DNA from 3 places in the Blastococcus saxobsidens DD2 genome. Region 1 is predicted to be linked to each of the others. Evidence: predicted binding sites of a transcription regulator. Region 1 holds the regulator's gene; each other region holds the start of a gene.
The links. Region 1 encodes LexA, which represses DNA repair genes until DNA is damaged. Its sites were predicted from a motif close to TCGAACANNTGTTCGA; they were not measured.
Positions count from the first base shown of each region.

Region 2: the regulator LexA is predicted to act here: its motif matches at 907-922, upstream of BLASA_RS00240 (aldose 1-epimerase family protein).
Region 3: the regulator LexA is predicted to act here: its motif matches at 811-826, upstream of BLASA_RS03115 (HNH endonuclease signature motif containing protein).

Region 1 is NC_016943.1:3,535,500-3,537,762, reverse strand. Features, by position in the region: gene BLASA_RS16735 (ABC transporter permease) at 1-119, shown strand, start outside; gene BLASA_RS16730 (enoyl-CoA hydratase/isomerase family protein) at 116-904, shown strand; gene lexA (transcriptional repressor LexA) at 974-1,741, opposite strand; gene BLASA_RS16720 (LysM peptidoglycan-binding domain-containing protein) at 1,949-2,263, shown strand, end outside.
Region 2 is NC_016943.1:57,203-59,465, forward strand. Features, by position in the region: gene BLASA_RS23155 (hypothetical protein) at 1-701, shown strand, start outside; gene BLASA_RS00240 (aldose 1-epimerase family protein) at 1,068-1,994, shown strand; gene BLASA_RS00245 (MOSC domain-containing protein) at 1,996-2,263, shown strand, end outside.
Region 3 is NC_016943.1:663,831-666,093, forward strand. Features, by position in the region: gene BLASA_RS03115 (HNH endonuclease signature motif containing protein) at 1-806, opposite strand, end outside; gene BLASA_RS03120 (hypothetical protein) at 926-1,996, opposite strand; gene BLASA_RS03125 (Fpg/Nei family DNA glycosylase) at 2,040-2,263, opposite strand, start outside.

The sequences.
Region 1 (2,263 bases):
ACATCGTGGTGACCGTGGTCGCGATGCGGCTGCTCGACCGCAAACCCGGCGAGTCCCCCCGGCGGTCCCGCCGTTCCCCGTCCGTCGCACTCAACACACCCCCGGAGGAAGCAGCATGACCGTGACCACCACCGATGTCGGTAGCGGCGTCCACCTGCGCTACGAGACCCCGCACATCGCCGTCCTCACGCTGGACAGCCCTCCCTCCAACACCTTCAGCTGGGAGAGCCGGCGGTCCTTCATGAAGGCGCTGGACATCCTGGACGCCGACGAGAACGTCCGGTGCCTGGTGATCACCGGTGAGGGCCGCGCCTTCACCGCGGGAGCGCACCTGGGCGAGGACCAGTCCATGAGCGACGAGCAGCTGACCGACTACCTCGCCGAGTTCAGCCGGGTGCTCAACGGAGTCCAGCACTTCCGCGCGCCGGTCATCGCGGCCATCAACGGGGCGACGATCGGCGGGGGGCTGGAGTTCTCCCTCTGCTGCGACATCCGCATCGCGTCCACGGACGCGTTCTTCGTGGCCGCCGGCGTGAACGTCGGTCTCATCGTCAGCTTCTGGCGCCTGCCCCGCGTGATCGGGCTCGGCCCGGCCAAGGAGATCCTGCTGACCGGCGCCCGCTACACCGCCCAGCAGGCGCTCAACTGGGGACTGGTGACCGAGGTCCACGAGCCGGCCGATCTGATGCCTGCCGCGCTGGCGAAGGCGCAGCGCATCGCCACGCGTGCCCCGCTGTCGGTCGAGGTCACGAAGGAGGCGGTGACGGGGGCCTTCGAGATGGACTTCGCCCAGGGACAGGCGCTGCAGACCAAGCGGTTCCTGGAGATGTTCCGTACCGAGGACCACCAGGAGGCGCTCCGGGCCTTCTTCGAGAAGCGGGACGGCGACTACAACCGGCGCTGATCGATCCTCGGACGTCAACGGCGGGTCCGACCTCTCCGGAGGACGGACCCGCCGTCGGCCGTTCCGGGATCAGACCCGGCGGAGGACGCTGACCACCCGGCCGAGGATCGTCGCCTCATCGCCCGGGATGGGCTCGTAGGCGGAGTTGTGCGGCAGCAGCCACACGTGCCCGTCCCGGCGCTTGTACGTCTTGACCGTCGCCTCGCCGTCGATCATGGCGGCCACGATCTCACCGTTCTCCGCCGTGGGCTGCTGACGCACCACGACCCAGTCGCCGTCGCAGATGGCTGCCTCGACCATCGAGTCACCGGCCACCTTGAGCATGAAGACCGTGCCCTCGCCGACGAGCTCGCGCGGGAGGGGGAAGACGTCTTCCACCGCTTGCTCGGCGAGGACCGGGCCACCGGCCGCGATCCGCCCGACCAGCGGCACGTACGCGGGCGCCGACGCCCGGTCGCCGTCCCCGAGCGCCGGCGGCTCGACGACCGCGGTCGCGCTGCGGCCGGCCTCGCCGGGAAGACGCACGTCGAGGGCCCGGGGCCGGTTGGGGTCGCGGCGCAGCCAGCCCTTCTTCTGCAGGACCGACAGCTGGTGGGCGACCGACGAGGCGGAGGAGAGGCCGACGGCCTCACCGATCTCCCGGACGGACGGCGGGTAGCCGCGACGCTCGATGGAGTCGCGGATCACCTCCAGCACCCGGCGTTGCCGCTGGGTCAGGCCGTCGCCGTCGGCGCTCCGGTCGGGGAAGGTGCGCACCGACGCCGAATCGCCGGCCGGGTCCGGTGTGGTGCCCGCGGTGCCACGTCGGCCGCCGGACGTCCCACTCGAGTCCGTCACGTCTCCTCCTCGCCGGCTGCCCGTGCAGCTGCTCAGCCCTGGTCGTCGGAGGAACCGTAACGCCGATCGCCGGACAGTTCAAACAGGTGTTCGAAGATCGTCGTGTCGCGTCGCATCTGTCGGTGGCATCCGGTACACATCGGACAGACGTTCGAATCGAACGTGTGTTCGGGTCGACGGGCGTCGGCCGGCGAGAGGTGGACAGCGATGGCGAGCACTCGTGCACTGTTGGCGCATGGCGGCGAGGTGGGGGTGGAGGGCCGGGTCGCCGGCGCGGCGCCCTCCGCGCGGCATCTCCGGGCGCTGCCGCCGGTACCCGCCGCGTACGCGGTCCCGCCGGCGCCGCGACGTCGCTCGGTCGCCTTGTCGCCGGACCCCGAGGCGGTCCGACCGGTGCCGCGCCGGACGGCCGGCCCGCAGGCCCCGCCGCTGCGGTTGACCGCACGGGGCCGGCGCCTGGTGGTGGTCCTGCTGCTCCTCGTGGTCACGGGGATCGCCGCAGCCGCCGGTGCGCTGCTGAGT
Region 2 (2,263 bases), 1.4 Mb from region 1:
GCTTCGCGGAGTACGACTCGGCGGACGGCGACGACAGGTTCACCGTGGGGATCCACGAGGACGAGCCCGACTGGCTGGAGGACGCCTACGCGCACGTCGACGTCAGCGGACGTGACGAGGTGACGGTCGACGGGGTGGCGGCCGACCTCGTCCGGGGGGTGCGCGAGCTGTACTGCGAGGACGGCCTGACCGTCTGCGAGCGCGAGCGGTTCGCCGAACTCGTCTGGGAACGAGCGGAGGACCAGTGGGTGGTGATGTCGGGGGAGGGCCGGTACAGCCGGACCTCGGAGCTGGTGGCCGTCGCCGAGTCCTTGGTCGACCGGCCGCAGCGGGCCACGCTCACCGCCGAACTCGCCCCGGCCGGCTGGTCGGTGCAGTTCTTCAAGATGGGCCGCGTCCTCACCCTGGTCAACGATGCCTACGAGCAGCAGACGGTCACGGTGCACGTGCCGCTGCCCGAGGACGTTCCCCCGCTGGAGCAGGTGCGGGAGAACCTCATGGGCCCCGTGGGTCCGCAGCTCGACGTGACGGTGCAGGGCCGGCCGGCGGCGCTGGTGCGGGTCGACAGCGGGCCGAGGGACCGCGGCTGGTACCTCCAGGGGCAGTTCGAGGACGGCACCACCTTCACCCTCCAGGTGCCCGATGCGTTCACGCAGGAGCAGGTCGTGGAGTTCGCGGAGCAGGTGACCTACCACCCCTGACGGGCCGCGATCCGGGCATGCGGGGGACCGGGCGGGCGTCGTTCCGCCCGGCCCCCTGCATGGTCCTCCGACGTCATCCCGGTCCCGGTGGCGCCGGGCCGGCGCGGACGCTCACCGGTCGAAGTCGGCGGGATCGAGCGCGGCGAGCTGGTCGAGCACCGACCGCCAGGACGACACCGCCGACCGCCTCCTTCCCCACATCCGATCGAGCACCTGTACGCACCATAGGCGCCGGCGATGACAGAAACCGCAGGTCAACGGCCCTGTGGACGGATCTGCGGTATGCACAGCCGATCCGGTCGGCCAGGGGGATACGTGCTACGACCAGGACGTGAGCCGGTGCCCCGGGTGTGGTGGAGTGGCGCCATGCCACCGTCGTCCGCCCCCTGGCCCGCCACCACGCCCAGTGACGTCGAGCTGACCGCCGGCGACGCGCGGCTGGCCGTGGACCTCCGCGGCGGGACGCTGCGCCGGCTCGCGGTCGGGAACTGGGAGGTCCTGGACGGCTACGCCCCCGGCACCGTCGCCCCCGGCTGGCGCGGCGCTGTCCTGGTGCCCTGGCCCAACCGCCTCCGGCACGGCCGGTGGTCGTGGGAGGGCGAGGAGTTCCAGCTGGAGGTCCAGTCACCGGTGGAGCCGCACGCCATCCACGGGCTGGTGGCCTGGCAGCCATGGTCGGTACTGGCGGAAGCGGACCGGTCCGTCACGGTCGGGACGACGATCGAGCCGCACGCGGGCTACCCGTTCCGGCTCGCCGCCGCGGTCGACCACGTGCTGAGCGACGACCGGCTGACCAGCACCCTTCGGGTGCGGAACGCCGGCGACCGGCCGGCGCCCTTCGGCGCCGGTTTCCACCCCTACCTCTCCGTCGGCGCGACGGCCGACGGCGGTATCGGCGACGCCGAGCTGGCGCTGCCCGCCCGCACCGAGCTGGTCCTCGACGGCGGGATGCCGACGGGGGAGCGCCGGCCCTTCGACGGCGCGGTGGGCCGGATCGGCGACCGGGCGCTGGACACCCCGCTCACCGACCTCGCCCGCGACGCCGAGGGCTGGGCGAACGTCCGGCTCAGCGGCAGCGCCGGCGAGCTGGTGATCTCGGTCGACGCCGCGTGGCCGTGGCTGCAGATCTACACCGGCGACACCCTGCCGGCCGGCCAGTGGCGGCGCAGCCTCGCTGTCGAACCGATGACCTGCCCGCCGAACGCGCTCGCCGACGGCGCCGACCTGCTGGTCCTCGAACCGGGCCAGGAGTGGACCGGCAGCTGGTCCCTGGCCTGGAACCCGGCGGCCTGACGTGCAGGTCATCGAGCTGTGGCGGTACCCGGTGAAGTCGCTGCAGGGTGAGCGGCTGACCGAGGCGCAGATGGGTGTCCTCGGCACCGTCGGCGACCGTCGCTGGGCGCTCTTCGATCGTGGCACCGGCCTGGGCCTCACCGCCCGCCGGGTGCCCGAGCTGCTGTTCGGCGCGGCCCGGGTGCGCCCGGACGGCGGCGTCGAGGTCGTGCTCCCCGACGGCACGGTCACCGCCGACGAGGACGTGCTGTCCGACTGGCTGGGCCGCC
Region 3 (2,263 bases), 2.0 Mb from region 1:
AGCTGCGCCTGTACCGGCGGCAGCCGGCTCTCACCCGGGCGCAGCACCAGGTCGAGCAGCACGTCGGCCATCTTCTGCCCCCGGGTGCGGCGGTCCTCGGGGTCGTCGAGGGCGTCGGCGTACCGGCCCAGCACGTCGACCACCGCCTGCGCCTCGGGCACGCTCAGCAGCGACTCGACCACCGCCATCCCGTCCCGACGGTCGGGCCGGACGGAGACGCCGCGCTCGCGCAGGGCCTGGAGCAGCCGCTCGGCGTCCTGACGGGCCAGGCCCAGCCGGCGGGCCTTGGCAGCGAGCTGGGCGGGGGTCGTGACCCGATCCGCGGCCCAGTCCAGCAGGGCCTTCTCCGTCCGTGCGCGCACGGCGTCGTCGGTGATGGGCGCGACCCGTTCCAGCATCGTCCACAGGTGCCCGACGTGCAGCACGCCCGCCTCCAGCGCGGCCAGGGTGCCGGGCAGCCGGTGCACGAGTGTCAACGACCGCGTCAGCAGCTGTTCCGCAGCCTCGGTGGAGAGCGACAGCGCGACGGCGAGCTCCTGCGCCGCCCACTCGCTGACATCGGCGAGCACCTGCGGCCGGGCCGCCCGCCGCTCGGCGCTCATGGCACCCGGCTCACCCGGCTGCCGGTCCACCGACGCCGGCCGGGACGCCGCGAACTCCGCCACCGCCCGCGCTCGCACCGCCGTCTGCCGGGCGATCTCCCGATCGGCCGCCTGCACCGCGCCCAACGGCCCCGACGCCCAGCCGGCCACGGGTGCACCGGATGTGCCGGATGTGCCGGCCGCGACAGTGGGCTCCTGCTCCATGTGTTCGATCATATGTTCGGCCACTGACAGAAATGGGTCGCGATAGTGGTGGGTGGCCAGCACGATCGTCGCGCGTCCGACCGCCACTCACTCGCGGATCCCGGGTCTGACCGGGGGTGTCAGCGGCAGGCGTGGTTGTGGTCCAGGTCGTCCTCGACGTACTGGACCAGCGTCACCGTGCCGCCGGGCACCAGCGGGTCGTCGTCGCAGGTGTCCCGGGCGTCCTCGAGATCGTCGGCGCCGGCCAGCCAGCTGTCGAGGCCGGCCAGGTTGCTGTACCTGGGTACCTCGCCGACGATCCGGCCCCACTGGTAGCCGGTCGAGTAGACGCCGACCTCGGCATCCTCGGACAGCAGGTAGGCGGCCATGCCCTCGAGCGTGGCGCGGTTGCGGTCGCGGGCGTCGTCGGAGCCGATCTGCCAGGTGTTCATCGTCTCGACGTCGAGCCACCAGGTGTACCGCGAGGGCTGGCTGTCCACCCGCGCCGACCGCGCGGCCGGCCGCACGAAGGAGAGGGCACTGTTCTCCGCCCGCTCCCACCCGTACTGCCACGAGCAGGCCAGGGAGTTGCCGCCGTCGCAGTCGCCGTACGGGGTGTCCCCGTCGGTGGGCCACGTGGTGACCAGGTCGAGCACCTGGCCCGGGTTCGCGGTGTTCAGGTACAGCTGTGCGGCGGGCTGGTCGTCCACCCGGCCGGAGGATCCGTGCGCCCAGGCCAGCTGGTGGGACAGGCAGGGGTTGGCCCGGGTGGAGAGCCCGCCGTTGACGCCCACGATCGCGAAGGCCCGGTCGTCGGGGAGGTCGGTGCCGCACTGCGGATGAGAGACGTCGTAGCCGAGGGAGGTGCCGGACCGGGTCCGGTCGGCCTCGGCCTGGTCGGCGTCGGTCTCTGCCTCGGCCTCGTCCTGGTCGGCCTCGGTCTCGGCCTGGTCGGCCTCGGTCTCGGCCTGCTCGGTCTCGGCCTGGTCGGCGTCGGCCTGCTCGGCGTCGTCCTGCTCGGCCTCGGCGCGTGACGATCGGGTGTCCCGCTCCGTGGGGAGCGCTCGCTCCGCGCGCTCCGTCTGGCTCGACTGCTCGCTGCCTGCCTCCGGTCGGGTGCCGGTCTCGGCGGCGCCCGCGGTCGCCGGTGCACCGAGCAGCGCGACCACGGCGCTGGTCGTGACGACGACGGATCCCAGGGCAGATCTCATTCCCATCGACGGTACTCCCGGCTCCGGTGCGACGTCCGGCTGCTCAGGTGGCCTGGCAGACCGGGCACCAGTAGAGGTTGCGCCCGACCATGACCTGGGTGCGGATCTCCGTGCCGCAGATCCGGCAGGGCAGGCCGGTGCGCCGGTACACGTAATGGGCGTCCTCGGGCCGCGCGGCGCCGCTGCGCCGGGACCGGTTCTCCGGCCGGGTGGTGACGATGCGGCCCATCCGGACGCCGGACCGCATGAGCGCGACCAGGTCCGGCC